Linked DNA regions of Caballeronia sp. TF1N1. The protein of the gene in region 2 interacts with the protein of the main gene of each other region in a pairwise test. Links are inferred from orthologs where the notes say so. Each region holds a gene or a part of one and is shown on either strand. Other genes may lie near its edges.

Evidence for each region.
Region 1: the proteins of LDZ28_RS09025 (region 2) and lpdA interact in binary tests that used the Escherichia coli proteins (3 or more experiments, as listed by UniProt). The link is inferred for Caballeronia sp. TF1N1 from one-to-one orthologs.

What each region holds. Positions count from the first base shown.
Region 1 is NZ_CP084626.1:1,095,228-1,110,303, reverse strand. What follows is about bases 7,270-10,214. They hold lpdA (dihydrolipoyl dehydrogenase), read right to left. Parts: upstream 9,641-10,214; coding sequence 7,898-9,640; downstream 7,270-7,897. Other genes in these bases: aceF (dihydrolipoyllysine-residue acetyltransferase), read right to left, coding at 10,157-10,214; LDZ28_RS05010 (phasin family protein), read left to right, coding at 7,270-7,711. Also shown: LDZ28_RS05045 (amino acid aminotransferase), read left to right, coding at 1-672; LDZ28_RS05040 (hypothetical protein), read right to left, coding at 766-984; LDZ28_RS05035 (hypothetical protein), read left to right, coding at 1,248-1,871; LDZ28_RS05030 (lactate utilization protein B), read right to left, coding at 1,954-3,366; LDZ28_RS05025 ((Fe-S)-binding protein), read right to left, coding at 3,382-4,122; LDZ28_RS05020 (IclR family transcriptional regulator), read left to right, coding at 4,279-5,073; pbpG (D-alanyl-D-alanine endopeptidase), read right to left, coding at 5,158-6,354; more of LDZ28_RS05010, read left to right, coding at 7,136-7,269; more of aceF, read right to left, coding at 10,215-11,824; aceE (pyruvate dehydrogenase (acetyl-transferring), homodimeric type), read right to left, coding at 11,904-14,600; oxygen sensor histidine kinase FixL, read left to right, coding at 14,882-15,076. UniProt on the Escherichia coli protein: Lipoamide dehydrogenase is a component of the glycine cleavage system as well as of the alpha-ketoacid dehydrogenase complexes.
Region 2 is NZ_CP084626.1:1,941,182-1,956,321, reverse strand. The notes cover bases 5,776-8,784. They hold LDZ28_RS09025 (UvrD-helicase domain-containing protein), read left to right. Parts: upstream 5,776-6,102; coding sequence 6,103-8,466; downstream 8,467-8,784. Other genes in these bases: LDZ28_RS09020 (5'-methylthioadenosine/adenosylhomocysteine nucleosidase), read left to right, coding at 8,463-8,784; LDZ28_RS09030 (valine--tRNA ligase), read right to left, coding at 5,776-5,904. Outside these bases: iolG (inositol 2-dehydrogenase), read left to right, coding at 1-670; LDZ28_RS09045 (Gfo/Idh/MocA family oxidoreductase), read left to right, coding at 667-1,683; LDZ28_RS09040 (sulfurtransferase TusA family protein), read left to right, coding at 1,750-1,977; UTP--glucose-1-phosphate uridylyltransferase GalU, read right to left, coding at 2,055-2,936; more of LDZ28_RS09030, read right to left, coding at 3,037-5,775; more of LDZ28_RS09020, read left to right, coding at 8,785-9,215; LDZ28_RS09015 (hypothetical protein), read left to right, coding at 9,469-9,756; LDZ28_RS09010 (hypothetical protein), read left to right, coding at 9,753-10,244; LDZ28_RS09005 (propionate--CoA ligase), read left to right, coding at 10,453-12,345; LDZ28_RS09000 (MFS transporter), read right to left, coding at 12,491-13,762; LDZ28_RS08995 (methyl-accepting chemotaxis protein), read left to right, coding at 14,051-15,140. UniProt on the Escherichia coli protein: A helicase with DNA-dependent ATPase activity. Unwinds DNA duplexes with 3'-5' polarity. Translocates on single-stranded DNA with 3'-5' polarity. Initiates unwinding more efficiently from a nicked substrate than double-stranded DNA.

The DNA.
Region 1 (15,076 bases), 850 kb from region 2 along the record:
GTCGTGCTGCACGCGTGCTGCCACAACCCGACCGGCGTGGATCTGACGGACGCGCAGTGGGCGCAGATCGTCGAAGTCGTGAAGGCGCGCAACCTCGTGCCGTTCCTCGACATCGCGTATCAAGGCTTCGGCGAAAACATCGAAGCCGATGCCGCCGCCGTGCGCCTCTTCGCCGCGTCCGATCTGAACGTGTTCGTGTCGTCGTCGTTCTCGAAGTCGTTCTCGCTGTATGGCGAGCGCGTTGGCGCGCTGTCCATCATCACGTCGAGCAAGGAAGAGTCGTCGCGCGTGCTGTCGCAATTGAAGCGCGTGATTCGTACCAACTACTCGAACCCGCCGACGCACGGTGGCTCGGTGGTCGCGGCCGTGCTGGCATCGCCGGAACTGCGTGCGCTGTGGGAACAGGAACTGGGCGAGATGCGCGATCGTATCCGCGCCATGCGTAATGGCCTCGTCGAGCGTCTGAAGGGCGCGGGCGTGGATCGCGACTTTTCCTTCGTCGACCGTCAGCGCGGCATGTTCTCGTACTCGGGCCTGACCGCGCCGCAAGTGGACCGTCTGCGGGAAGAATTCGGCATCTATGCGGTCAGCACGGGGCGCATCTGCGTGGCTGCGCTGAATCTGCGCAATATCGATGTCGTCGCCAACGCAGTGGCAAGCGTGCTGAAGTAAGGCATTGCACGCGCGTTTGCTGAAAAAGAAAATGGCGTCCTTCTCATGAAGGGCGCCATTTTTTGTGGCCTGTGCGCGGCGTTTCGCCGGCGTCTATATCGATTCGGGACGTGCCGGCGCGTTGGGTCTTGCGTCGTCGTCATCGACTAAGCCGTAGGAAATCGCGCGCGCCAATTCCGCGCTCACGCTTGCCACGCCCGAACGCCCGTGACGTTCGACGGCTAACCGGGGCTCGCCCGCGTGCATGCAGAACGTCAGTACAAGCGGCAACAGGATCGCGGCGGGCCAATAGGTCGATATTGTCTTTTTCATGGAATTACCTCTGTTCGTCGTCGCATTAAGCGCATGAATGATGCCCACTAAGCGACTGTCGAATCTTACGGAATCGCCGACATCTTAAAAAGACGCTGAAAAGCAAAGCTTCGTTGCGTGGCGGACAACGAAAGGTAGTCAACCCACGGCTTTGAAATTGCAACAAAAACGGGCCAATCGTCATAAAACCTTACAAAGTTCTTGGGGACATCGGAGCACGCCGGGTGTCTCATTGTTATCACTGCAACGAACTAATCAACGACATGAAATCCGCAGTTGCTGGACTTTTGATCGCGTCATCGGCTTTGGTACTAGGCGGCTGCGCGGTTTATCCCGATGGATCATCCTACGGTGGCGGATATCCCGCCGCGGGCTACGCCGATCCCGGCTATGGCTACGACGCGTACGGCGCGCCGGTGGTCGTTCAGCCCGGCGTAGCGGTGGGCGGCGGCTACTACTCCGGTCCTGGCCCCGCTTACTACGGTCCTGGCCCCGGCCGCTATTGGGATGACGGTCCAGGCTGGCGTCGTCCGCCATCGGGCAACTGGAATCGCGGGGACTATCCGCGTGGGCGCCCGCCGCAAGGAAATAATCAGCCGCAACAAGCGGGTGGCGGACATCAGCCGGGTGGTGGTCAGCCACCGCAAGCCGGTGGAGGCCGTCCGGTGGGCGGACCGCCGCCTCAACAGGCAGGCGGAGGCGCGCCGTTGCCGCGAGCCGTCGGCGGCGTCCCGCCGGGACGTCCGCAGGCGCCCGCCGCGAATCCTGGCGGAAACGGTGGCGGCAATGGCGGCTACCATCGCGGTGGCGATCAAGGTGGTGGCGCCGGTGGCGGTGGCGGACACGGCGGCAACCAGCGAAGCTCGCTCGGGCCAATCGGCGGATAACGCGTCGATTGCGCGGAGCGCTAAAAAGCCGTGCCGGGTCGAACCGGCGCGGCTTTTTCACATCGCTTTCGTGGAAACACGCTTACCCGAGATGCGTGCCTTTCGCCTTATATAGTTCGCGGAAGGTGCGCCCGACCGGCGCGGGCATATCGCGTGTTTCGGTCCATCCGGCGCCGAATGGCATGCGCGATATCGTCTTTCTCTTTCCGCCCATGACTTCAAGCACGCGCACCGCGAGTTTCGTAAAAAGCGCATAAGCGACTGGCCGAAGCGCGAAGTAACCCCACACGGCGAGCGCCGCGCGTTCGGTCCAGGGGCGCAGATGGCGTTCGGTCTGCTTTTCGCGCAGTTTGCGCAGCAGGTCGGACAGCGGAATACCCACCGGGCACACGCTGTTGCATTCGCCGCATAGCGTTGCGGCTTGCGGCAGATCGAGCGCCTTGTCGATGCCCACATAAGCCGGCGTCAACACCGAACCCATCGGTCCGGGATAAACCCAGCCATACGCATGACCGCCGATCTTTTGATACACCGGGCAGTGATTCATGCACGCGCCACAGCGAATACACCGCAGCATCTCCTGAAACTCGCCGCCGATAAGCCCGGTGCGCCCGCCATCGACGAGCACGAAATACATATGCTCGGGCCCGTCCCGCTCGCCCGTCGCGCGGGGGCCGGTCAGCAGTGAGAAGTAATTGGAAATGGTCTGCCCGGTCGCCGAACGCGGCAGCAGACGCATTGCGGTGGCGAGATCTTCGAGCGTCGGCAGAATCTTCTCGATGCCTGTCACCGCGACGTGCACGCGCGGCATCACGGTACACATGCCTTCGTTGCCTTCGTTCGTGACAACTGCCACCGAGCCGGTTTCCGCGATCAAAAAGTTGCCGCCCGTCACGCCCATATCGGCGGACATGAAATGCGGGCGCAGCACCTCGCGCGCCTCGCGGGTCATGTCGGGGATGTCCGTGAGACGCGGCTTGCCGTGCGTCTTCGCGAAGAGATCGGCGATCTGCTCCTTGTCCTTATGAACCACGGGCGCAATGATGTGGCTCGGCGGCTCGTTGTCGTTGATCTGCAGGATGTATTCGCCGAGATCGGTTTCGATGGACTGCACGCCCATTTCGCCGAGCACGCGATTCAGTTGCATCTCTTCCGAGACCATCGACTTGGTCTTGATGACCTTTTTCACGCCATGCGCGCGCGCGATGTCCGCGACGAGCCGCGCGGCATCCTGCGTCGATTCCGCGTAGAGCACGGTCGCGCCACGGCGCGTCGCCTCGCGTTCGAAGGTTTCGAGCCATACGTCGAGGTTGTCGAGCGCGCGATTGCGGCGCTCCTTCAGCGCGGCGCGCGTCGCCTCGAAGTCGATATCGAGCACCGCGCTCGCCCGCGCGCTCACGAATTTGGTCGAGAGCTTGGTGAGGTTCTGCTGCAGACGCTCATCGGCGAGTTTGCTGCCGGCGCGCGCCTTGAAGTGCATCGTCTGGACTTGCATGGGCTCGCTCGTTCGTCAGTTGCGGATGGAGTCGGATGCGTCGCCGGCAAGCACTTGCGCGATATGCAGCACACGCGTGCTCGTGTCGCCGGTGCGCCTCAAGCGCCCTTCTATATTCAGCATGCAGCCGAGATCGCCCAGCACGACGGTAGCCGCGCCGCTCGCCTTGATGTTGGCGCACTTTTCATCGACGATGGCCGTCGAAATGTCGCCGTACTTCACCGCGAACGTGCCGCCGAAACCGCAGCAATGTTCGCAGCCCGCCATCTCGGTCACGGGCACGCCCGCTTGTGCGAGCAAATCGCGCGGCTGCGCCTTCACGCCGAGCTCACGCAGGCCCGAGCAGGAATCGTGATAGGTCACGGCGCCTTCGAACACACCGGGCTCCATGCGCGCCTTGGCAACATTCACGAGAAAATCCGTGAGTTCGAAGACGCGCGGTTGCAAGCGCGCGAAGCGATTCATGAGTTGCGGATCGTCGCGGAAGAGATCGCCGTAATGCGCGCGGATCATTCCGCCGCACGAACCCGACGGCACCACCACGTAGTCGAATTGTTCGAATTCCCGCAGTGTCTTTTCGGCGAGATCGCGTGCAAGCCTGCGATCGCCGGAGTTATACGCGGGCTGGCCGCAGCAGGTTTGCGCGGGCGGCACGCTCACCGTAAAACCCGCGCGCTCGATCAGCTTGATGACCGAAAAGCCGATCTCCGGCCGCATCATGTCGATGAGGCACGTGACGAATAGTCCGACTTGCATGGTGGAGCGTTTCCTGTTTTCTCGAGATTTTCTAAGATGCACGCCGATTATCCGCGAAGCGGCGGTGGTTCGGGCACTCCCCAACCGCCGACCGCGTTTTCACATTATGAGATACAATTGCGCATCCGTAGTTTGACGCATCAACCGATTTCCACGATGAGCGATACGAACCCGGAATCCAAAACCTCCATTCAGGTGATCGAACGCATGATGCGTCTGCTGGACGCGCTTGCCGGCCACACCGATCCCGTCAGCCTGAAGGAACTCTCCCAAAGCACCGATCTGCATCCTTCCACGGCGCACCGCATCCTGAACGACATGGTGCTTTGCCGGCTGGTGGACCGCTCCGATCCAGGCACGTATCGGCTCGGCATGCGTCTGCTCGAACTGGGCAATCTGGTCAAGGCGCGCCTTTCGGTGCGCGAGGCCGCGATGCCGCCGATGCGCGAACTGCATCGGCAAACGGGACAGACGGTCAACCTCTCGGTGCGTCAGGGCGACGAAATCGTCTATATCGAGCGGGCTTATTCCGAACGCTCCGGCATGCAGGTCGTTCGCGCGATCGGTGGACGCGCGCCGCTGCATCTGACTTCGGTCGGCAAGCTCTTCCTCGCCGCCGACGAAACCACGCGCGTGCGCGCCTACGCCATGCGCACGGGTCTTTCGGGCCACACACAGAACAGCATCACCGATCTGTCGAAGCTGGAACGTGAGTTGTCGTTCGTGCGGCAACAGGCTTGCGCGCGCGATAACGAAGAACTCGAACTGGGCGTGCGCTGTATCGCGGCGGGCATTTACGACGATACCGGGCGGCTCGTCGCGGGCTTGTCGTTGTCGGCGCCGGCCGATCGTCTCCAAGACGCGTGGCTCAAGCAACTCAGTCATACGGCGCTGGAGATCTCGCGCTCGCTGGGTTATCACCCCGAGCCGGTTGCAGCCGCATCGCGCTGAATCTTGCGTTAGAAACGCTGCTTCAAAGACAAAAAGCCGGACGGGTCGAGAGACCCATCCGGCTTTCTGCTTATTCAAACGTGCTTAGGGGTTCGTGCCGCTACCCATATCCGCACTCATGATGCGCGGTTCGCCGAGCGTATCGAGGAACGAACGCAGGCGGCCGGCATCCGCGAAACGCGAATACTTGCCGTAGGAATCGAGCAGCACGATCACGACCGGGCGGCCGTTGACCGTTGCCTGCATCACCAGGCACTCGCCCGCTTCGTTGATGAAGCCGGTCTTCTGCAAACCGATATCCCACGACGCATTACGCACCAGCGCGTTCGTGCTGTTGTAGGCGAGATTGCGCTTGCCGGTGAAGACTTCGTAGCTGCGATCCGTCGAGAACTTGCGGATGAGCGGATATTGATACGCCGCGTTCACCATCTTCACGAGATCGCGTGCGCTCGAAACGTTGAGGCTCGTGAGACCCGTGGAGTTCTCGAAATGCGTGTCGGTCATGCCGAGCGACTTCGCTTTCGCGTTCATTGCCGCGATGAAAGCCGGCCGGCCACCCGGGTAATAGCGCGACAACGCAGCCGCCGCGCGATTTTCCGATGCCATGAGCGCGATATGCAGCATATCCTCGCGATTGAGCTCCGAGCCGACGGCGAGCCGCGAGCCCGTGAACTTCTCGTAATCGCGATCTTCGTCGGTCACCGTCATTTCGTCGGTGAGCGGCAAGTGCGAGTCGAGCGTGACCATGGCCGTCATCAACTTGGTGATGGACGCGATAGGCACGACGGCGCGCGAATTCTTGTCGAAAAGCGTTTCGGACGTGTTCTGGTCCACCACATAGGCCACGCTCGAACGCAGCGCCAGGCTGTCGGGCGTTTCATGCAAACCGAACGCCGAACCGACCGAGGTGGCACGCGGCTGATACGCCACCGAGTGCACTGCGGCGCGGCGCGAGCGCGGGTCCATGCGGTAATTCACTCGACGCTTGCGGGAAGCCCGGGGTACGTCGTCGTCTTCGGCGGCGACCTTGGCTACGCGGGCGGCACGGCCCGATTTCGCCGATGTCTTCGCCACACGAGCAGGCTTTTCGGCCTTCTCGGCGGAAGCAGTGGACTTCGCGGATTTCTTGACGGATTTGGTTGCGGTGGCGGTTTTTGCGAGGGCTTCAGCCGGAGCCGCTGCAAAGGACGTCGCTACAGCGATGGAAATGGCGATCGACAACGCGGAGCGCAGCGCTACGCCATGAACCACCTTAAACGACGAAAACATTTCGGTTTTCATTAGTGTTCTGTTGGGCGGCTGGAGAGTACCGCCAAGTGTAGTGAAGCTACGAAATTTAAGCAATATTAAGCACTTATCGGCACTCGTTAAACCGAGTTGTAAGCCACGATTGCTTATCGTTACACAACGCGCGCTTTGATCGGAAAAAACGATCGCGCTTTGCAGCAGTGCTGCCAACAGCGCGCTTTTATACGAGACGACAAGCGCACTATCGGCAAAACTTTCTGCAACTTGAGCCAGGAATCGCGGATTCGGGTCTGAAAGACAGCGAAGCGAAAATTCGAAGAAGGCTGCGTGCGGTGGACGGATGCGGCGTCAACACAACAACAACGCAACCGACAGTCGAAATGTTAACGTCTCTTCAACAATTTGGTGTACGGCGTCATCCTAAAAATAGGACTTACTACAGAAACATCTCATCTTTCTTGCCGATGCGAGTTTCCAGCATGGCATCGACGGGACATGATTCTGTCGTCTTAGCGTGCTTTCATAACGCTCCTATCCGGTTGAGAGCGTCTCGCAACGCCACGCCCTGCGGCGGTGCATAGGGTTTTCACCAAGCAGCAGCGCATGCCGGTGAGATCTAACTTAAGCCATTGTTTAACAAGACCTTTCGGCCTATTGTGCAATGCACAAAAAGCGCTTGACATCTATCGGAATATCTCTAAAATGGCTTCATGTTGCGACGCACCAATCGCACTTTGCAGTAACCGGCCGCAACGGCGCGCCGGATCTACCAAACCACGACCCGCGTTGATGGGTCGACTATCAGGAGCCTGAGATGACCCTGTTGACCCCCGAGCAAATCGCCGCCGCACAAAAAGCTAACTTCGACACGCTGTTTGGCCTCACGAACAAGGCATTCGAAGGTATCGAAAAGCTGGTCGAACTGAATCTGCAAGTCGTGAAGTCCACCCTGGCCGAAAGCCAGGAGAACACCCAGCGCGCGCTGTCGGTCAAGGACGCACAAGAACTCCTCTCGCTGCAAGCAAGCCTCACGCAGCCGGTCGCCGAGAAGGTTCTGTCGTACGGCCGTCATCTGTATGAAATTGCGTCGTCCACGCAAGCTGAATTCGCTCGCGTTGCTGAAGCGCAGTACGAAGAGCAAAACCGCAAGGTGCAATCGCTCGTCGACAACGTCGCGAAGAACGCACCGGCTGGTTCGGAAACCGCAGTCGCGGTCATGAAGTCGGCCATCACCGCCGCCAACACGACGTACGAAACGGTTCACAAGGCAACGAAGCAAGCTGTCGAAATCGCTGAAAGCAACTTCAACGCAGCCGCCACGGCCGCCACGAAGGCCGCTACGCAAGCGACCGAACAAGCTACGCGCACCGCCAAGAAGACGGTTGCGTAAGTTCGAAGCCGGGTTCGCCCGGTTGACGAAGCAAGAATCACGAAAAACCCGGCCTCGCGCCGGGTTTTTTGTCGTCTGTTGGTTCGAAAAAACGGCTTTCGCCTCACGCTTTCGAGCGCGCAGCTCAAAAGCAAAAGCGCGCTTCCGTGAAGAAGCGCGCTTCGCTCGACACCCTCTTGCGGCCGCTTACTTCTTGCGCTGCGGCGGCAAGTCCGTACAGACGCCTTCGTACAACTCCGCCGCCATGCCGATGGATTCGCCCAAGGTCGGATGCGGGTGGATGGTCTTGCCGATGTCCGTGGCATCCGCGCCCATCTCGACCGCGAGACACACTTCGCTGATCAGATCGCCCGCGTTCAATCCGACGATCCCGCCGCCGATCACGCGATGCGTCGCTTCATCGAAAATCAGCTTGGTGAAGCCCTCGTCGCGACCATTGGCGATCGCGCGGCCCGAAGCGGCCCACGGGAACACCGCCTTGCCGTACTTGATGCCTTCGGCCTTGCACTGGTCTTCGGTCTTGCCGGCCCACGCCACTTCCGGATCGGTATAAGCCACCGACGGAATTTGCAGCACATCGAAGTACGCCTTCTCGCCATGCGCCGCTTCCGCCGCGACGTGGCCTTCGTGCACGGCCTTGTGCGCGAGCATCGGCTGGCCAACGAGATCGCCGATCGCAAAAATATGCTCGACGTTCGTACGCAGTTGCTTGTCGACGTTGATGAAGCCGCGATCCGTCACCGCGACGCCCGCCTTGTCCGCGCCGATCTTCCCGCCGTTCGGACTGCGGCCCACGGCCAGCAACACGAGGTCGTAACGCTGCGCTTCGGTCGGCGCCTTGTCGCCCTCGAACGTCACGTAAATGCCGTCGTCCTTGGCTTCCGCCTTGGTCGTCTTGGTCTTCAGCATGACGTTGGCGAAGCGCTTCGCGTTGTACTTCTCCCAGACCTTCACGAGATCGCGGTCGGCGCCCATCATCAGACCGTCGAGCATTTCGACGACATCGATTTCGGAGCCGAGTGACGCATAAACCGTCGCCATTTCCAGCCCGATGATTCCGCCGCCCACCACCAGCATGCGCTTCGGAATCTGACGCAGTTCGAGCGCGCCGGTCGAGTCGACCACGCGCGGATCGTCCGGGAAGAACGGCAACTTCACCGCCTGCGAACCCGCCGCGATGATCGCCTTCTTGAACTTGACGACCTTCTTGCCGCCGTCGCCCTGCACTTCCATGTGGTTCGGATCGACGAACGTACCGACGCCCGTCACCACCTGTACCTTGCGCGCCTTCGCCATGCCCGCGAGACCGCCGGTCAGCTTCTTGACGACGCCTTCCTTGAAGCCGCGCAGCTTGTCCAGATCGATGCTCGGCTTGCCGAACGTGATGCCGTGCGATTCGAGATGCTTGGCTTCGTCGAGCACGAGCGCGGTATGCAGCAGCGCCTTCGACGGAATGCAGCCGACGTTCAGACACACGCCGCCCAGGGTCGCATAGCGTTCGACGAGCACGGTACTCATGCCGAGATCCGCTGCGCGGAACGCCGCCGAATAGCCGCCGGGGCCTGCGCCGAGCACGAGCATGTCGCACTCGACATCCGCGCTGCCCGAATAACTGCCTGCCTTCGGCGCGGGCGCGGCGCTCGCCTTTTCGGCGGGCTGCGGTTGCGCGGCCGTCGGCTTGGTCGGCACTTCGCTCACGCCTCCGCCCTGACCTTCGAGCGTCAGAATCACGCTGCCTTCGGAGACGTTGTCGCCCAGCTTGACCTTCAGTTCCTTCACGGTGCCCGCGGCGGGCGAAGGCACATCCATGGTCGCCTTGTCGGATTCGAGCGTGACGAGCGATTGCTCCTTCTCGACCGTATCGCCCGGCTTCACATGGATCTCGATGACCGGAATGTCCTTGAAGTCGCCGATATCCGGCACCTTCACGTCCTGTGCGCCGCCGCCCGACGCCGCGGGCGCGGGTGCAGCCGGCTTTGCGGACGACGCTTCCTTCGGCGCTTCGGCCTTAGGTTCCGCAGCGGCGCTCGCGCCTTCGGTTTCGATCATCGCGATGACCGAGCCTTGCGAGACTTTGTCGCCCTGTTTGACCTTCACTTCCTTGATCGTGCCTGCCTGATCGGCGGGCACTTCCATGGTGGCCTTATCGGTTTCGAGCGTGATGACGCCCTGTTCCTTTTCGATGGCGTCGCCGGGCTTGATATTGACTTCGATGACATCGACATCGGAGAAGTCGCCGATGTCGGGTACTTTTAGTTCGACGAGACTCATATTTGTCCCCTATGTCGACCAGAGCCGGTGCCTGAAGCGCCTGACCCGGGTCCCATGCAAGATGATGGCGAAGAAGAGCGGTTGGAGCAGGCGCGCGCACCGAAGCACGCGCCGGTCCCAGCGTCTCACGTGTCTTGCCCGCACAATCGAGCGAGGAAGACACGCGCCACTTTTTTAGAGAATCACCCGGCGGAAGTCCGCCAGAATGCCCGCGAGATAGGCGTTGAAGCGCGCCGCCTCCGCACCGTCGACGACGCGGTGGTCATACGACAGCGACAGCGGCAACGTGAGGCGCGGCACGAACTGCTTGCCGTCCCACACCGGCTTCATCGCGCCACGCGACAGACCCAGGATGGCCACTTCCGGCGCGTTGATGATCGGCGTGAAGTTCGTGCCACCGATGCCGCCCAGCGAAGAAATCGAGAAGCAGCCGCCTTGCATCTGGTCCGGCTTCAGCTTGCCTTCGCGAGCGAGCTTCGAGAGATCCGTCATCTCCTTCGCGATATCCATCAAGCCCTTCTTGTCGGCGTCGCGGATCACCGGGACGACGAGGCCGTTCGGTGTATCGGCCGCGAAGCCAACGTGGAAATACTTCTTGAAGACGAGGTTGTCGCCGTCGAGACTCGCGTTGAAGGTCGGGAATTTCTTCAGCGCGGAAACCACTGCCTTGATGACGAAAGCCAGCATCGTGATCTTGATGCCCGACTTCTCGTTTTCCTTGTTCAGCTTCACGCGCAGCGCTTCGAGCTCGGTGATGTCCGCTTCGTCGTTGTTCGTGACGTGCGGGATCATCACCCAGTTGCGATGCAGGTTCGCACCCGAGATCTTCTTGATGCGCGACAGCGGCTTTGGATCGACAGGACCGAACTTCGTGAAGTCGATCTTCGGCCACGGCAGCAAGTTGAGGTCGCCACCGCCGCCAGCCGGCGCGGCAACCGCGGCGGGCGCTGCGCCCTGACCCGACATGACGCCCTTCACGAACGCGGTGATGTCGCCTTGCGTGATGCGGCCTTTCGGACCGGAACCGCGCACGCGCGTGACATCGACGCCGAGTTCGCGCGCGAACTTGCGCACCGAAGGCGACGCGTGGCTCGACGTGCGTGTGCCATCGCCTGCGGGAATCGCGGGCGCCTGCGCGAGCGCGGACGGCTGCGCGGGCGCGGGCGCGGGTTTGGCGGGCGCATCGGGCGGCGCTTCGACCGGCTTCGGCGCTTCCTGCTTCGGCGCCTCCTGCTTGGGCGCGGAAGCGGCCGGGCTGCTTTCGCCGCCTTCGAGAATCAGAATCAGCGTGCCTTCTGACACCGTATCGCCGAGCTTGACCTTCAATTCCTTGACGGTGCCGGCGGCAGGCGAAGGCACATCCATGGTCGCCTTGTCGGATTCGAGCGTGACGAGCGACTGCTCCTTCTCCACCTTGTCGCCAACCTTCACACCGATTTCGATGACCGGGATATCCGTGAAGTCGCCGATATCCGGCACCTTCACTTCCACCGATCCGCCGCCGCTCGAAGCCTGAGCGGCTTGCGCGGGCTGCGACTGCGTGGTCGTGCCGGCGGGCGCTTCCTGCTTGGCGGGCGCGTCGGCTTGGGCGGGCGCGGAAGCGCCGCTTTCCAATACGACGATCAACGTGCCTTCCGACACGTTATCGCCCACTTTGACTTTTACTTCCTTGACCGTGCCCGCGGAGGAGCTCGGTACATCCATGGTGGCCTTGTCGGATTCCAGCGTGACGAGGGACTGTTCCTGTTCAACGACATCGCCCACCTTGACCAGAACCTCGATCACGGGAATGTCCTTGAAATCGCCGATGTCCGGCACTTTGACTTCGATCGCTTGACTCATTATTAGTGTCTCCTGTGTTGCATGCGGCGCGCCCCCGCTTCGGGAGCGCGCCGCATCACAACGCACGGGGGCGATGCCTTTAGACGGTCATCGGGTTGGGTTTAGCCGGGTCGAGGTTGTACTTCTTGATCGCCTCAGCGACGACCTTGCGCTCGATCGTGCCTTCGTCGGCGAGCGCGTTGAGCGCGGCCAGCGTGACCCAGTAGCGGTCGACTTCGAAGAAGTGGCGCAGTGCTTCGCGCGTGTCCGAGCGGCCGTAGCCGTCGGTGCCGAGCACCACGAACTTGTTCGGGACATAGGCGCGAATCTGGTCGACGAGCGCGCGGATGTAATCCGTCGACGCGATCACCGGACCTTGCGCGCCCTTGAGCAGCTTGGTGACATGCGGCACTTGCTTTTCGTCGGCCGGATGCAGCAGATTCCAGCGGTCGATTGCCTGACCTTCGCGAGCCAGTTCCGTGAAGCTCGGCACGCTCCACAGGTCGGCGGCCACGCCCCAGTCGTTCTTGAGCAAGTCGGCGGCGGCGATCACTTCGTTGAAGATCGTGCCCGCGCCCATCAACTGGACGCGCGGACCCTTTGCCGCGCCTTCGGCCTTCCTGAACGCGTACATGCCCTTGATGATGTCCGCGGCAACCGACTCGCCTTGCGGAATCGCCGGATGCTCGTAGTTCTCGTTCATCACGGTGATGTAGTAATACACATCTTCCTGGTCGGCGACCATGCGGCGCAGGCCGTCCTGCATGATGACCGCGAGTTCGTAACCGAAGGTCGGGTCGTAGCTCACACAGTTCGGGATCGATGCTGCCCACAGCAGCGAGTGGCCGTCTTCGTGCTGCAGGCCTTCGCCGTTGAGCGTCGTGCGCCCAGCGGTGCCGCCCAGCAGGAAGCCGCGCGAACGCATGTCGCCCGCCGCCCAGGCCAGGTCGCCGATGCGCTGGAAGCCGAACATCGAGTAGAAGATGTAGAACGGGATCATGATCTCGCCGTGCGTCGAATACGACGTCGCGGCCGCGATCCAGTCACACATGCCACCGGCTTCGTTGATGCCTTCCTGCAGAATCTGCCCGGTTTCCGATTCCTTGTAGAACATCAGCTGGTCGGAGTCTTCGGGAATGTACTTCTGGCCGTCTTGATTCCAGATCCCGATCTGGCGGAAGAGGCCTTCCATGCCGAAAGTACGCGACTCGTCCGGCACGATCGGCACGATACGCTTGCCGATGGCCTTGTCCTTCAAGAGGATGTTGAGCACCCGCACGAACGCCATCGTCGTGGAGATTTCGCGGCCTTCGCCCGTGCCCTTGAGCAGCGGCTCGAATGCCGACAGTTCCGGCACCGGCAGCGACTCCGCCTTCTCGCGGCGCGACGGCAGATAGCCACCCAGTTCCTGACGGCGGGCGCGCATGTATTCCAGTTCCTTCGAGCCTTCCTCGAAGGTGAGATACGGCACGTCGGCGATCTGTTCGTCGGTCAACGGCAGACGGAACTGGTCGCGGAATTTCTTCAGCGTGTCGATCGGCAGCTTTTTCTGCTGGTGCGTGATGTTCATGGCCTGGCCGTGTTCGCCCATGCCATAACCCTTGATGGTCTTGGCGAGGATCACGGTAGGCGAGCCCTTCGACTTCTGCGCCTGATCGTAAGCCGCGTAGATCTTGTGCGGATCGTGGCCGCCGCGGTTCAGGTTCCAGATGTCTTCATCGGACCAGTCGGCCACCAGCGCCTTCAGTTCCGGCGTGTTGAAGAAGTGCTCGCGCACGAACGCGCCCGATTCCGACTTGTAGGTCTGGTACTCGCCGTCGACCACTTCCATCATGCGGCGCATGAGCGCGCCGGTCTTGTCGCGTGCGAAGAGCGCGTCCCAGCGGCTGCCCCAGATTACCTTGACGACGTTCCAGCCAGCGCCACGGAATTCGCTTTCGAGTTCCTGGATGATCTTGCCGTTGCCGCGCACCGGACCGTCCAGACGCTGCAAGTTGCAGTTGATGACGAACACGAGGTTGTCCAGACGCTCGCGCCCGGCCATGCCGATTGCGCCGAGCGATTCCGGCTCGTCCGTTTCGCCGTCGCCCAGGAACGCCCAGACTTTGCGGCCCTGCGTCTTCACGATACCGCGCGCTTCCATGTACTTCATGAAACGCGCCTGATAGATGGCCATGATCGGGCCCAGGCCCATGGACACCGTCGGGAATTGCCAGAAGTCCGGCATCAGCCACGGATGCGGATACGAGGAGATTCCCTCGCCGCCCACTTCCTGACGGAAGTTGTTGAGCTGCGCCTCGGTCAGACGGCCGAGCAGGAACGCGCGCGAGTAGACGCCCGGCGACGAGTGACCCTGCACGAACACGAGATCGCCGCCATGTTCCTTCGACGGTGCGTGCCAAAAGTGATTGAAGCCGACGTCGTAGAGCGTCGCCGCCGAAGCAAACGAAGCGATGTGACCGCCGACATTGGTGTCCTTGCCCGCGCGCAACACCATGGCGATGGCGTTCCAGCGCGTGTACGAACGAATGCGGTGCTCGATGTCCTGGTCGCCCGGAATCTTGGCCTGGCCGGCGACGGGAATCGTATTGATATAGGGCGTATTCGCCGAAAACGGCAGATGCTCGCCATGCACGCGGGCGAATTCGATCTGCTTTTCGATCAGGTAGTGCGCGCGATCAGGACCGACTGCCGAAATGACGCCGTCGAGTGCGTCGAGCCACTCGGCGGTTTCCTGAGGATCGTCGTCTTTGGCATTGGCGACATATTTGAGAACTTCGTCGGGTACAGCGGACATGCTCGTCTCCTGATGTGAGGATCGCTCTAAGAACCGCCGACAGTCGCCCGCCGAAAACCGGGCACTGGCCGCGTGCCGGCAATTCTAAATAGGGTCCAGACTTTGTAGCAAGGAATTTTTCGAATCATGAGAGATGATCTCATAATGCGGAAAATTGCTGCAATGCACCGTCCGATAAGGCTTTTTTAATCAGACTTTTCTCCTCCTTTTCCCGCAATTGAGCCGTCTCTAGCACCTTTTTACGCTAATTAACAATCAGACGCTGCGTTACAATCGCTTCCATGTTGACCGATCGGCTTCTCGCACGCTCGGCGCGGGTCGCGCGCAAGCCGACCGACTCGTCGCCCACCCGCTGGCACCACGGACCGTGGTGGTCGAACTCCTATTTACTCACGCCGCTCATCTCGATCCTCGTTTTTCTGGTCGTCATGAGCCTGATTCTCTGGAGTCTCAACCGCCGCGAGCAGCAGCAGCAG
Region 2 (15,140 bases):
GGGCGTGGTCTGCATGATCGGCTTTCAGCGGCGCTTCGACCCGACTTTCTCGGCATTGAGGGCGCGCGTGGAAGCGGGCGAGATCGGCGAACCGGAAATGCTGATCGTGACGAGCCGCGATCCGGGCGCGCCGCCCGTGGAATACATCAAGCATTCGGGCGGCATCTTCAAGGACATGCTGATCCACGACTTCGACATCTTCCGCTGGATGCTCGACGACGAAGCCGACACGCTGCACGCCACGGGCAGTTGTTTGTCCGATCCCGCCATCGCGGAAGCCGGCGATATCGATTCGACAGCCGTCACCATCCGCACGAAACGCGGACGCCTGTGCCAGATCAACACGGCGCGGCGCTCGGGCTACAGCTACGATCAGCGCTTCGAGGTGCTCGGCAGTCTCGGCATGCTGCAAGCGGGCAACGTGCGTCCGACCGAAGTGACGGCATATTCGACCAAGGGCGTGTCGAGCGACGTGCCCGAGGCGTTCTTTCTCGAACGGTATCGCGCGGCGTATGCCGCGGAAATCGCGCATTTCTTCGATGCCGTGACCCATGGCAAGCCCGTGCGCACCACTGTTGCCGACGGCCTCAAGGCGCTCGAACTCGCCGAGGCCGCGACGCTTTCGTGGCGCGAAAAGCGCATCGTGAAGCTCGGGGAGAACGCGGCATGAGCGCGGTGCGGGTGGGCATTGTCGGGCTGGGGCGGCTCGGCCGCAGACACGCGGAAAACCTCGCGTGGCATGTGCCGGGCGCGCGGCTCGTCGCGGCGTGCAGCCCGGTTGAGCAAGAGCGCGAATGGGCTCGCGACAACCTGCCGGAAATCGCGCTCCATGCCGATTACGCCGACTTGCTGACCGATCCGTCCATCGACGCCGTGTGGCTCGTCACGCCGACTTCGCTGCACGCGCGGCAGATCATCGCCGCGTTGCGCGCGGGCAAACACGTGTTCTGCGAGAAGCCGCTGTCGCTCGATCTCGCCGAATGCGACAGCGTGATCGAGGAGCACGCGCGGCATGCGCATCTGCATGTAATGATCGGCTTCGTGCGCCGTTTCGATGCGAGTTATCGAGATGCCTTCGAGCGCATTGGCGAAGGCGCGATCGGCCGGCCGTTCATGGTGCGCTCGCAGACCTGCGACAAGAATGATCCGGATGGTTTTTTCGTGCGTTTCGCGCCGACATCGGGCGGACTCTTTCTCGATTGCAGCGTGCACGACATCGACCTCGCGCGCTGGATGCTCGGTAATCCGAAGCCCAAGCGCGTGTTCGCGAGCGGCACGATAGCAATCCACGAAGGCTTGCGCGAATGTGGCGATATCGACAATGGCGTGGGCACGATCGAATTCGACGACGGCCGGCTTGCCGTGCTATACGCTTCCCGCACGATGGCTCATGGCCACGACACGCAGACAGAAGTCATCGGCACGGCGGGCGCGCTTGCCATTGGGCGCAATCCGCGTGCGAACCGCGTCGAGATCGCCGATGCACACGGCATGCGAAACGTTTGCACGCCGACTTTCTTCGAGCGCTTCGAAGATGCGTTTTTACGCGAAGCGCAAGCCTTCGTCGCGCTCGTGCGAGATGGCACGCCGACCGGCCTCACGCTCGACGATGCGCGCGAGGCGACGAGGATTGGCATCGCCATGCGGCAGGCATATGAGACCGGGCGCCCGGTGGACTTGTGAACGCTGCGTTAGAATCGGGCCTTCGATGTTTCGCAACACGCAAGGCTTAACGGAATTCAAATCGCGATGGAAGTTCACAAGGAAGTCGACGCGCGCGGGCTCAACTGCCCGTTGCCGATCCTGCGGGCAAAGAAAGCACTCGCCGACATGACGAGCGGCCAGATTCTGAAGGTGCTCGCCACCGACCCCGGATCGCAGCGCGATTTCGCGGCGTTTGCAAGGCAGACCGGCAACGAGATCGTCGAAGTAACCACGCAGGACAAAGTGTTCACCTTTCTGATGCGACGCCGCTGAAAAGGAAAAAGCCCATCACATGACGCGATGGGCTTTTTTTTCGCCTGCCGACGCGGGCGAATTCGACTTACTTCAACTCAGCTAGCCAGGTTCGGCGAGCGCGTGCGCAAATACTCGTCGAAGTCTTTCGACACTTCCGGATGGCGCAGCGCGAATTCCACCGTCGCCTTCAGATAGCCGAGCTTGCTGCCGCAGTCGAAGCGCGTGCCGTGGTACTTGTACGCGAGCACTTGTTCGTCCGACAGGAGCGACATGATGGCGTCCGTCAGTTGCAGTTCGCCGCCCGCGCCGGGCTTGATCGAGCGGATGTGATCGAAAATGCGGGGCTTCAGCACATAGCGGCCGACCACGCCGAGGTTCGACGGCGCAACGGCCGGTTCCGGCTTTTCGACGATACCCGAGAGCTTGAAGATGTTGTCTTCCCACTCCTTGCCGTCGATGATGCCGTAGGACTTCGAATCTTCCGCCGGGATTTCCTCGACGCCGATCACCGAGCTGTGATAGTGGTCGAAGACTTCGATCATCTGCGACATCACGGGCGGCTTGCCGTACAGCAAGTCGTCCGCGAGGATCACGGCGAACGGGTTGTCGCCGACGAGCTTTTCGGCACACAACACCGCGTGGCCGAGACCGAGCGCTTCGGCCTGACGCACGTAGAAGCAGTCGACATGGCTCGGCTTGATGCTGCGCACGAGTTCGAGCAGCTTGTCCTTGCCGCGCGCTTCCAGTTCGGCTTCGATCTCATAAGACTTGTCGAAGTGGTCTTCGATCGCGCGCTTGCTGCGCCCGGTCACGAAGATCATTTCGGTGATGCCGGCGGCCATTGCCTCTTCCACCGCATATTGAATCAGCGGCTTGTCGACGACGGGCAGCATTTCTTTCGGGCTCGCCTTGGTCGCGGGGAGGAACCGAGTGCCGAGACCCGCGACGGGGAAAACCGCTTTGGTAACTTTTAGCATGTGATAACCCTGATCCTCTTAATCATTTGGAACGTCGAGCAGTTGGGCGAACGGACGAACATCCCCGATCACGCGGCGATGCTACTTCACGACAGCCCAATCAGACAGGCAGCCGCAAAATTTGCGCCCGAAGTTTCTCGATAGTGGTTTCGTATTCTGCCAGCCTTTTTCGCTCCTGTTCAACGACGGCGGGCGGCGCTTTTGAAACAAAGCTTTCATTTCCGAGCTTCGCGTTACATTTGCCTGCTTCGACAGTCAGGCGGTCTACTTCCTTCGTGAGACGCTCGCGTTCGGCGGCGACATCGATCTCCACCTTCAGCACGAGTTTGTTCGCGCCGACGATCGCCACCGGCGCACCTTCCGCTTCGGCATCGAGCGCGGCTTCGTCGTCGATGATCTTCACTTCGGCAAGACGCGACAGTGCGGCGACGTACGGCGCAAACGTATGGAGACGCGCGGCGTCGCCATGTGCGAGCAGCGGCACCTTCACCGCGGGCGACAGGTTCATTTCGCCGCGCAGATTACGGCATGCGTCGATGACAGCCTTGAGTTCGGACGCCCACTGTTCCGCCGTTTCGTCGATCTTCTTCGTCTCGGCGCGCGGATAGGCCTGCGTCATGATCGACAACTCGCCTTCCTTCGTGCCTTCGGGCAAAACGTCGGTCAGCGGCGCCACCTTCTGCCACAGCGCTTCCGTGATGAACGGGATGATCGGATGCGCGAGCCGCAGCACCGTCTCCAGCACGCGCAACAGCGTGCGGCGCGTGGCGCGCTGCTGCTCGGGCGTACCGGTCTGGATCTGCACCTTCGCGAGTTCGAGATACCAGTCGCAGTATTCGTCCCAGACGAACTTGTAAATTGCGCTCGCAACGTTGTCGAAGCGATAGTCCGCGAAACCCTTTTCGACTTCCGCTTCGACGCGCTGCAGGAGCGACACGATCCAGCGGTCCGCCTGCGAATAATCCGTGTAGCCGCCCGGGCCGCAATCGCCCGGCTTGCAGTCGCCGGGGTTCGCAAAGCCGCAGTCGTGGCCTTCGCAATTCATCAACACGAAACGCGTGGCGTTCCAGAGCTTGTTGCAGAAATTGCGATAACCCTCACAGCGTGCCAGATCAAAATTCACATTGCGACCCAGCGTGGCCATGGAAGCCATCGTGAAGCGCAGCGCGTCGGTGCCGAAGGCCGGAATGCCTTCCGGAAATTCCTTACGCGTTTTCTTTTCGATCTGCGCGGCGGCCTTCGGATTCATGAGGCCGGCGGTGCGCTTGGCGACGAGCGGTTCGAGCTCGATGCCATCCACGATATCGATGGGATCGAGCGTATTGCCCTTGCTCTTCGACATCTTCTGGCCTTCCGCGTCGCGCACGAGGCCGTGCACGTAGACCGTGTGGAACGGCACCTTGCCGGTGAAGTGCGTGGTCATCATCACCATCCGGGCAACCCAGAAGAAAATGATGTCGAAGCCCGTCACGAGCACGGTGGAGGGCAGGAACGCGTTCAGTTCGCTGGTTTCGTCCGGCCAGCCGAGCGACGAGAAGGGCACGAGCGCGGACGAGAACCACGTATCGAGCACGTCTTCGTCGCGGCGCAGCGCACCTTTGTAGCCCTTGGCGTCGGCTTCGGCGCGAGCTTCGTATTCCGTCTTCGCGACGAAGATCTCGCCGTTTTCGCCATACCACGCGGGAATCTGATGGCCCCACCACAACTGGCGCGAGATGCACCAGTCCTGGATGTTTTCGAGCCATTGGTAGTAAGTTGTGGTCCAGTTCTCGGGCACGAACTTGATCTGCCCGCCGCGAACCACGTCCAGCGACGTTTCCGTGATCGACTTGCCCGGATTGAACGTGCCTTCCGGCGCGGCCTTGGTCATTGCGACGAACCACTGGTCGGTCAGCATCGGCTCGATGACCACGTTGGTGCGGTCGCCGCGCGGCACCATGAGCTTGTGCGGCTTCACGGACTCGAGCAGGCCGAGCGCTTCGAGATCCTTCACCACTTCCTTGCGCGCGTCGAAGCGATCCATGCCGCGATATTTCGCGGGCGCGTTGTCGTTGATCTTCGCGTCGAGCGTGAGGATTTCGATCTGCGGCAGCTTGTGGCGCTGGCCGACCGCGTAGTCGTTGAAGTCGTGCGCGGGCGTGACCTTCACGACGCCCGTGCCGAACTCGCGGTCCACGTAGTCGTCCGCGATCACCGGAATCTCGCGGTCGCCAAGCGGCAGCACGACCGTCTTGCCGATCAGATGCCGATACCGCTCGTCTTCGGGATGCACCATCACCGCAACGTCGCCGAGCATGGTTTCGGGCCGCGTGGTCGCGACCGTCAGATGGCCGGAGCCGTCGGGCAGCGGGTACTTGATATGCCAAAGGCTGCCGTTTTCTTCCTCGCTGACGACTTCGAGGTCGGACACGGCCGTGCCCAGCACCGGGTCCCAGTTCACGAGCCGCTTGCCGCGATAGATGAGCCCTTGCTTGTACAAGGTCACGAAGACGTCGCGCACGGCGGCGGACATCTTGTCGTCCATCGTGAAGTATTCGCGCGACCAGTCGATGGAAGCGCCCAGACGCCGTACCTGATTCGTGATGGTCGAGCCGGATTCCTGCTTCCACGCCCAGACGCGCTTCAGGAATTCCTCGCGGCCGAGGTCATGGCGGGAGATTTTCTTGGCGTCGAGCTGGCGTTCGACGACGATCTGCGTGGCAATGCCCGCGTGGTCCGTGCCCGGCACCCACAGCGTGTTTTCGCCGAGCATGCGGTGATAGCGCGTCAGGCCGTCCATGATGGTCTGGTTGAACGCGTGACCCATGTGCAGCGTGCCGGTGACATTCGGCGGCGGCAGTTGAATGGAGAAATTCTTCGCGCCTTCCTGGAAGGTCGGGGCGGAGTAGCCGCGTTTTTCCCATTCCGGGCCCCATTGGGACTCGATGTTCTGAGGCTCGAAGCTCTTCGCAAGCGTGTTGTCGCTCATCGTGAAATCTGCCGAAAAATGCGTGAAAAGTGCGGGGTAATCCCTGATTATAAGGTTCGAGCGAGTCAATCGGACGAATTCCGGATGGCCTGCGGCCAAGCGCGGATGCCAGGCGCCGGCGACGCCATCGGCGCGGTCTTATAATGGTCGGCCCGCCGCCAGAGACTTTGGCCCGCTTTTCGCCGTCCACCTGCTCCCATGCCCGACCTGCTCGCGAACCTCAACCCCGAACAACTCGCCGCCGTGACGCTGCCCAACGAGCCCGCGCTGATTCTCGCCGGCGCGGGCAGCGGCAAGACGCGCGTGCTCATCACGCGAATCGCGTGGCTGATCCAGCAGGGCTACGCGTCGCCGCCGACCATTCTCGCCGTGACCTTCACGAACAAGGCCGCGCGCGAAATGATGTCGCGGCTCTCGGCGCTCTTGCCCATCGACACGCGCGGCATGTGGATCGGCACCTTCCACGGCCTGTGCAACCGCATGCTGCGCGCGCATTATCGCGACGCGGGGCTGCCGCAGACTTTCCAGATTCTCGACACCGCCGATCAGCTCTCCGCCATCAAGCGGCTGATGAAAGGGCTCAATGTCGACGACGAAAAATATCCGGCGAAGAACCTTCAGTACTTCATCAACAACGCGAAAGAGCAGGGCTTGCGTCCGAAGGACGTGGACGCCACGGACGCCTTCAACCGCAAGTTCGTCGAACTGTACGAAGCCTACGATCAGCAATGCCAGCGCGAAGGCGTCGTGGATTTCCCCGAACTGCTGTTGCGCTGCCACGAACTGCTCGCGTTCAATGCGCCGCTGCGCGCACATTATCAAGCGCGCTTTCGCAATATCCTCGTCGATGAGTTTCAGGACACCAACAAGCTGCAGTACGCGTGGCTCAAGCAGCTGGCGGGCGAGAGCAACGCCATCTTCGCGGTCGGTGACGACGACCAGTCCATCTACGCGTTTCGCGGCGCGAACGTCGGCAACATGCACGACTTCGAGCGCGAGTTCCGCGTGCGCAATCTCATCAAGCTGGAGCAGAACTATCGCTCGCACGGCCATATTCTCGATACCGCGAACTTCCTGATCGCCAACAACTCGCGGCGGCTCGGCAAGAACCTGCGCACGGATGCGGGGCACGGCGAACCGGTGCGCGTCTACGAAGCCGCGACGGACTCGCAGGAAGCGGGCTGGATCGTCGAGGAGATCAAGGCGCTCATCAATACGGGACTCGCGCGCGGGGAGATCGCGGTGCTGTACCGGAGCAATGCGCAGTCGCGGACCATCGAGCACACGCTCGTGAACGCGGGCATTGCGTATCGCGTGTATGGCGGCTTGCGCTTCTTCGAGCGTCAGGAAGTGAAGCATGCGCTCGCGTATCTGCGTCTGATCGACAACCCGAATGACGACACGGCGTTTGCGCGCGTGGTCAATTTCCCGACGCGCGGCATCGGTGCGCGCTCCATCGAGCAACTCGCCGACGCCGCGCGTCTCTACAACTGTTCGATGGCCGCCGCCGTGCCCTACGTCACGGGAAAGGCAGGTTCGAGCCTCGGCGCATTCGCCACGCTCGTCGCGAAGATGCGCGCCGAAACGCAGCAGATGAGTCTGCCGGAAACGGTCGAATACGTCGTGCGCGCGAGCGGTCTCGCCGCGTTCTACGAGACCGAGCGCGAAGGCCAGGACCGTCTGGAGAACTTGCAGGAAGTGGTCAACGCGGCGGCGGCGTTCGTGAGCGAGGAAGGCTACGGGCTCGATACCCCCGCGCGTTCCGTGCCGCTGCGCCCCGGCGCGACGGCGGCGCCGGAAATCGTGAGCGAGGACGGCGAGATCGAAGTGCTGGACGCGCCCGGCATTGCCGATCCCGCGCAGAACCCCGACACCATGACGCCGCTCGCGGGGTTTCTCTCGCATGCATCGCTCGAAGCGGGCGACAACCAGGCGCAGGCCGGCCAGGATGCCGTGCAACTCATGACCGTGCACGCGGCGAAAGGGCTGGAATTCACGGCGGTGTTCATCACCGGACTGGAAGAAGGGCTCTTTCCGCACGAGAACAGCGCGCAGGAAACCGACGGCCTCGAAGAAGAGCGGCGGCTCGCTTACGTGGCGATCACGCGGGCGAAAGAGCGGCTTTATTTGTCGTTCGCGCAGAGCCGGATGCTGCATGGACAGACGCGCTACAACATTCGCTCGCGCTTTTTCGACGAATTGCCCGAAGGCTCGCTCAAGTGGCTCACGCCGAAGATCGAGCCGGGCGCGCGTTGGGGCGGGCGCGCGGATAACGCCGGCTGGGGCCGCGACTGGTTCGCGCGCCCAGGCCAGGAGCGCGGCGGTTCGGCTTACGGCGGTTCCGCCGCGTCCGCACCGGCGTTGCCGTCGTTCGCCAACGAGCAGCGCGCGGCGGAAAGCGGCTTCAAGGTCGGACAAGCGGTGTTCCACACGAAGTTCGGCGAGGGCACGGTGATCGGGCTCGAAGGTTCCGGCGGCGATGCGCGCGCGCAGGTTCGCTTCAAGCGGCACGGCGAGAAATGGCTCGCACTCGCGGTGGCGAAACTGCAAGCGGTCGAATGACGATGCTCGGCATCATGGCGGCGCTGCCGCAGGAACTGGGCGATCTCGTCGCGCAGATGCATGCGGCGGGCGAAGTCGAGACGGTGACGCTCGGTCAGCGCGAGTATCACGTCGGCCATGCGCATGGCGTGCGCGTGGTGGCAACGCTCGCGCGCATCGGCAAGGTCGCGGCGGCGGCGACGGCGAGCGCGCTCATTCACGTGTTCAAGGTCGATGCGATCGTTTTTACGGGCGTCGCGGGCGGCGTGCATGCAAATGTCCGGGTGGGCGACATCGTCATCGGCGATACGCTCCTGCAGCACGATCTCGATGCCTCGCCGCTTTTCCCGCGCTATGAAGTGCCGCTTCTGGCCCGCTCTCATTTCGCCGCCGATCCCAGCTTTTGCAATGCGCTCGCGCTGGCGGCCGCGAGTTTCATCGCCGATGAGGGCAGCTCGCTTGCCGAGCGCTTCGCGGTGCATGCGCCGCGTGTGCATCGCGGGTTGATTGTGAGTGGCGATCGCTTCGTCGCGAGCAACGAAGGCGTGCTGGCGCTGCGCGACGCTTTGCCCGATGCGCTCGCGGTCGAAATGGAAGGCGCGGCGCTCGCGCAGGTTTGTTTCGAACACGCGGTGCCGTGCGCCGTCGTGCGCACCATCTCGGATACCGCCGATGCCGCCGCGCCTGAATCGTTCGCGGAGTTTCTCGTGGCGATCGCGGGTGCGTATTCGTCGGGGATTCTGGTGCGGTTTCTTCGGTCTGTGCATTAGCTCCAACGCTCGGGTTTTCCCTTCTGCCGCCAGACCATTTGCCGCTTGTAATTGAGAATGATTCTCAATACAATGCATCGCAAGCGCGGATATCGGCATGCCGCAAAGAAGCGCGAACCGCTGCTTCGACGACCGCCATCCCGGCCTGATCCGAGACACAGCGCTGCCGTCAGCGCTTATCCGTAGCTTTGCATCGGGGCCGAAGCCGGCGCGAAAACGCCGCCTTCGTCCGACCAACGAGGCCCGAACATACATGACCAACGATTCCATTCCCACTGCCATCGGCTTGACGCGCGAGCAGGGCGGCGTATCCGAGGCAGGCGAAATTCACGAGGCGCGCAACGAATGCGCGGTCGCGGCCAACGCCGCAAAAGTGCTTGAAACCACGCGTCACGCGTGGAGCCAGGCATCGGAAGCACCGAAAGAAACCGCGCGCCGGTTGCCGCGCGCCACGAAACCGAAAAAGCGGGCCGTGCCGCGACAGTCGCGCTGGCCGAGCCTGGTTGCCGCGCTGAATTACTGGAGTCCAAAACCGCTGTGAATGCCGCCAATCTCCATTCAAAGCGCGAGTCGCTTTCATCGTCCGTCCCGCTTCCCGATCTCGGTCTCGATGCCCGCATGTTCGACGCCAGCCGCTTTCCGCTCGTGCGTCTGCGCCGACGCGCCGTCAAGCCGGGCTACGCGTTTGCATGGTGCGCGCAGATGCGCCGCCTGCTTGCGCTCAACACGCCCTTCGTGATCGTCGCCGAGCACGACGCCGATGAAACCGCCGACGACATTCGCCTGCGCACCGCGTGGCTGCGCAATCAGCGCGTGCAACTCGCGGCGTATTGCCGGGGCATCGTCGTGATCGAGCCGCGTATCGAGGCGCGCGCGACCACGCGTGAAGCGCTGCGTCATTCGACCGAGGGCAGCGGCGTGCGTACGGTCGTGGTATCGAGCATGCGCGTGGCCGGCGAACTCGCGCCCGTGTTGCTCAAGCATTCGGGCGAAGCGGCAGCGCCGGTGTCGAAGAGTCGCGCGGTCTGAAACGTCCGAAGCGTTCGGAGAGGCGAAGCGCGCCTGAATCGATGACACCGATCAGGGCGCGCCCTGTCTAGCAAGGGTTTGCGGGCTGCTCTATGCTCTGTCTTCGTGATGAAGAGATGTCAACGCGGCCGCCCGACGTGGGCGCATGCGGCGTTGGCGGACGCACAGAGACAAGCACAGCCACGCACTTCGCTCAAAGAGGACGCGCATGCCGACTTACCGAGAAGCGTATCGCCGGTCGATCGAGGAACCCGAGGCGTTCTGGGCCGATGAGGCGCGCCGCATCCATTGGCATACGCCTTTCACGCAGGTGCTCGATGCGAGCAACCCGCCGTTCGCGCGCTGGTTCGTCGGCGGCAAGACCAATCTCTGTCATAACGCGGTCGATCGCCATCTCGCCTCGCGCGCGCAGCAAAACGCGCTCGTGTATGTATCGACGGAAACGGGCATCGAGCGCCGTTATACCTACGCCGAACTGCACGCGGAAGTGAACCGCATGGCCGCCGTCATGCGCTCGCTGCACGTGAAGAAGGGCGACCGCGTGCTCATCTATATGCCGATGATCCCCGAAGCGCTCTTCGCGATGCTCGCGTGCGCGCGTCTCGGCGCGGTGCATTCGGTGGTGTTCGGCGGCTTCGCGGCGCCTAATCTGGCGGCGCGCATCGACGATGCGGAGCCCGCGCTCATCGTCACCGCCGATGCTGGCGCGCGCGCGGGCAAGGTGATCGACTACACGCCGCTCGTCGACGAGGCGCTTTCGCGCGCTGAATTCAAGGTGCCGCAAGTGCTTTTGATCGACCGGCAACTGGCGCCCGAGCGGCTGCAGGCGAGCTATCTCGTCTCCTACGAACCCTTGCGCGAAAAATTTTTCGATGCTCACGTGCCGTGCGAATGGCTCGAATCGAACGAGCCTTCGTACGTGCTGTACACGTCCGGCACGACCGGCAGGCCGAAGGGCGTGCAGCGCGATGTCGGCGGTTATGCGGTCGCGCTCGCGGCATCGATGGAGCATATCTTTCAGGGCGCGCCGGGCGACACCATGTTCACCGCGTCCGACATCGGCTGGGTCGTTGGGCACAGCTACATCATCTATGCGCCGCTGATCGCGGGCCTGACCACGGTCATGTACGAAGGCACCCCGGTCCGTCCGGACGGCGGCATCTGGTGGCGGCTCGTGGAGCAGCATCGCATCAATCTGATGTTCACCGCGCCCACCGCGATCCGCGTACTTAAGAAGCAGGACCCGGCGCTGATGCAAGACGCCGATCTGTCCAGCCTGCGCACGCTGTTTCTGGCGGGCGAGCCGCTCGACGAACCGACCGCGCAATGGATTCAGAGCGCGCTGAGAAAGCCCGTCATCGACAATTACTGGCAGACGGAAACCGGCTGGCCGATGATCGCGATTCCACGCGGCATCGAGGCGTTGCCCTCGAAGCTCGGCTCGCCGGGCGTGCCGTCGATGGGCTTCAACCTCACCTTGCGCAACGAGGCGACCGGCGAGATTTGCGCGCCGGGCGAGAAGGGCGTGGTCGCGTTGGGTTATCCGCTGCCGCCGGGCTGCATGCAGACCGTGTGGGGCGACGATCAGCGTTTCATCGACACCTATTGGACTAGCGTGCCGAACCAGTTGGTCTATTCAACCTTCGACTGGGGCGTGCAGGACGAGGACGGCTACGTGTCGATTCTCGGCCGCACCGATGACGTGATCAACGTGGCGGGGCATCGGCTGGGCACGCGCGAGATCGAGGAGGCGTTGTCCGCGCATCCGGCGGTGGCGGAAGTCGCGGTCGTCGGCGTGACGGATGCCGTGAAGGGCCAGGCCGCCGCTGCGTTCGTCGTGCTGCGCGATGCGAGCCGTCTCGATGCGCCGGGCGCGCGCGCCGGGCTGGAGGCGGAGCTGTGTCACGCGGTGGATGCGCAACTGGGCGCGATTGCGCGTCCGGCGCGCGTGCTTTTCGTGTCGATGCTGCCGAAGACGCGTTCGGGCAAGCTCTTGCGCCGAGCGATCGCGGCGCTGGCCGAAGGGCGCGATCCGGGGGAATTGCCGACTATCGAGGACCCGAGTGCGTTGGGGTTGGTGAAGGCGGCGTTGGAATCGTGAGCGCGAGCAGCGGGCTTTGAATACGCAAGGGCGCTTGCACCTTCACCGGTTCGAACCAAGCTGCATCGCCACTTAAAGCACACCGGGCGCGTGATCTCTCGAAGCATCGACGCGCCCGTTAAAGGGAATCACGGCCTGTTAAACCTCAAGCCTTCACCCGCTCCTCGCTCATCTTAGGCAACATCACCGTCAGCACGCCGATCAACGGCAAGAACGCGCAGAGCTTATAAACGAAGTCGATGCTCGTCACATCCGCGAGATGGCCGAGCACTGCCGCGCCCACGCCGCCCATGCCGAACGCGAAGCCGAAGAAGAGGCCCGCCACCATCCCGACCTTGCCGGGAATCAACTCTTGTGCATAGACCAGGATGGCCGAAAACGCGGATGCCAGCACGAGCCCGATGATCACCGACAACACGCCCGTCCAGAACAGATTCACGTAAGGCATGAGCAGCGTAAACGGCGCGACACCGAGAATCGATACCCAGATCACCGCCTTGCGCCCGACCTTGTCGCCAACCGGCCCGCCGATGATCGTCCCCGCCGCCACTGCCGCCAGAAACACGAACAGGTGAATCTGCGCGCTCTGCACCGACACGCCGAACTTGCTGATCAGATAAAACGTGAAGTAACTCGTGATGCTCGCCAGGTAAAAGTACTTCGAGAACACGAGCAGGACGAGCACGCTCATCGCCATCATGACTTTTTGACGCGGCAAGGAATGATGCGCAGCCTGTCCGCGACCCTTCTTCGTCGCGGGATGACGCTTGTACCAGCGGCCGATATTCGCCAGCACGAACATGGCAACGAGCGCCGCGACCGAAAACCACGCAATGCTGCGTTGTCCGTGCGGAATCACGATCAGCGCCGCAAGCAACGGCCCGAGCGACGAACCCGCATTGCCGCCCACCTGAAAGAGCGATTGCGCAAGGCCGTGCCTGCCGCCCGACGCCATGCGCGCAACGCGTGACGATTCCGGATGAAACACCGACGATCCGCAGCCAACCAGCGCCGCCGCGATCAGCAAAGTGCCGAAGTTGCCCGCCACCGACATCAGCAAGAGACCAGACAGCGTGAAACCCATGCCGACCGGCAACGACCACGGCTTCGGATGCTTGTCGGTGTAGAGCCCGACGAGTGGCTGCAGAAGCGATGCGGTGATCTGATAAGTCAGCGTAATCAGGCCGATCTGCCCGAACGAGAGCGAGAACTCGCTCTTGAACATGGGATAGATCGCCAGGATCAGCGACTGGATCATGTCGTTCAGCAGATGCGCGAAGCTGACCGCGCCCAGCACCGAATACACGGTGCGCTGAACGGCAGGCGTGGTGGCCGGTGATGCGCCCGCACTCGCGGTACTGGCGACCGACGCGCTGCCCGAAGGCGGAAACGCGCCTTTATCGATACTTGTTTGCATGGTGGATGGCGTAAAACGCGTGGAAAAAACGGTTGTCCCAATTCTTGTATTCGCCTGCGACATTTATGCGCAAGCTGAATTTCTGACAAGTGTAGGCTGTCCGCGAGTCGTTGTCCTGCCAAGGTTCGTCGCGAATCGGACATCGTCGGCGTGATCTCGGCGGCCACGCAAGAGACGAACGCCCGTACACAATCGGATTAAAGAAAGCCGAATGTTTGCCGTAGACCAGCGATACAGACGTGCCGCGCGATAGACGCGGCCGTCCAGCAAACACTTCGGGGATCAACCATGAAACTGTTCTCGCTACGCGGCGTACGCGCAACGAGCGACGCGGCCTTCCTGCCGGACGCCGCCAGCAACCATCCACGCGCGGCCGATTCCGCCAGGCGAGGGTTGAGCGTCAAGGCGACGCTGCGTCTTGCCTTCGGACTCGTGCTTGCAGGAACGCTTGCCATCGGCGCGATATCGCTGATGCAGATCAGCCGTCTGAACGGCGCGACCGAATCCATCTACACGCAGGGCGTCGTCGCGAGCCGCGCGGCGGAAGAAACGCGTGGCTATCTGCTGCGCGCGAGCCGCTCCCAAAAGATGCTGCTCACCGCGACGACCGCCAAAGAGCGCGACGATCTCGGCGCGCAGATCGAAGAGGCGCTCGCGGCCATCGGCAAGGAACAGGGACAACTCGCGCAATACGTCGATCACGCGGACCAGGACGCACTCGCGCAGCAAAAGCGTTTCGACACGGCGCTCGCCGCGTGGAGTGGCAACGTGCGCGGCTTCGTGAAACTCGTGAAGGAGCAGCCGCTCGATCTTTCGCAGATGAACTGGCAAGTGGGGACGCAGGACATTTCGCTGCTGGTCGAGACCGGCAAGCTCGAAAAGATGGTCGATGAACTCGTCGCGCGGCGCGGTGCGGCCGCAAAGGCGACCATCGATGCCGCCGCGTTCATCTTTCATTCCTCGTTCGTGATGGTCTCCGTGCTGACGCTCGCGCTGCTCGGGCTGGCTATCGCCGTGAGCGAATGGGTCGTGCGGCGGCTCGCGAAACAACTCGGCGGCGAGCCGGCTTACGCGATGGATATCGCGCGGCGCATCGCCTCGGGCGATCTGGCCAATCGCATCGCGCTTGCGCGTCGCGATGACGCGAGCATGCTGGCGGCTTTGTCGGAGATGCAGGCGGGCCTGTCGTCGACGGTCGGCGAGATCGCGGTGAGCGCGCAGGCTATCGCGTCGGCATCGAGCGAGATTTCAACGGGCAATGTCGACTTGTCGCGCCGCACCGAGGAACAGGCGGTGGCGCTCGAGAAGACCGCTTCGAGCATGGAGCAACTCACGTCGACCGTGCGCCAGAACGCCGATAACGCGATGCAGGCGAGCA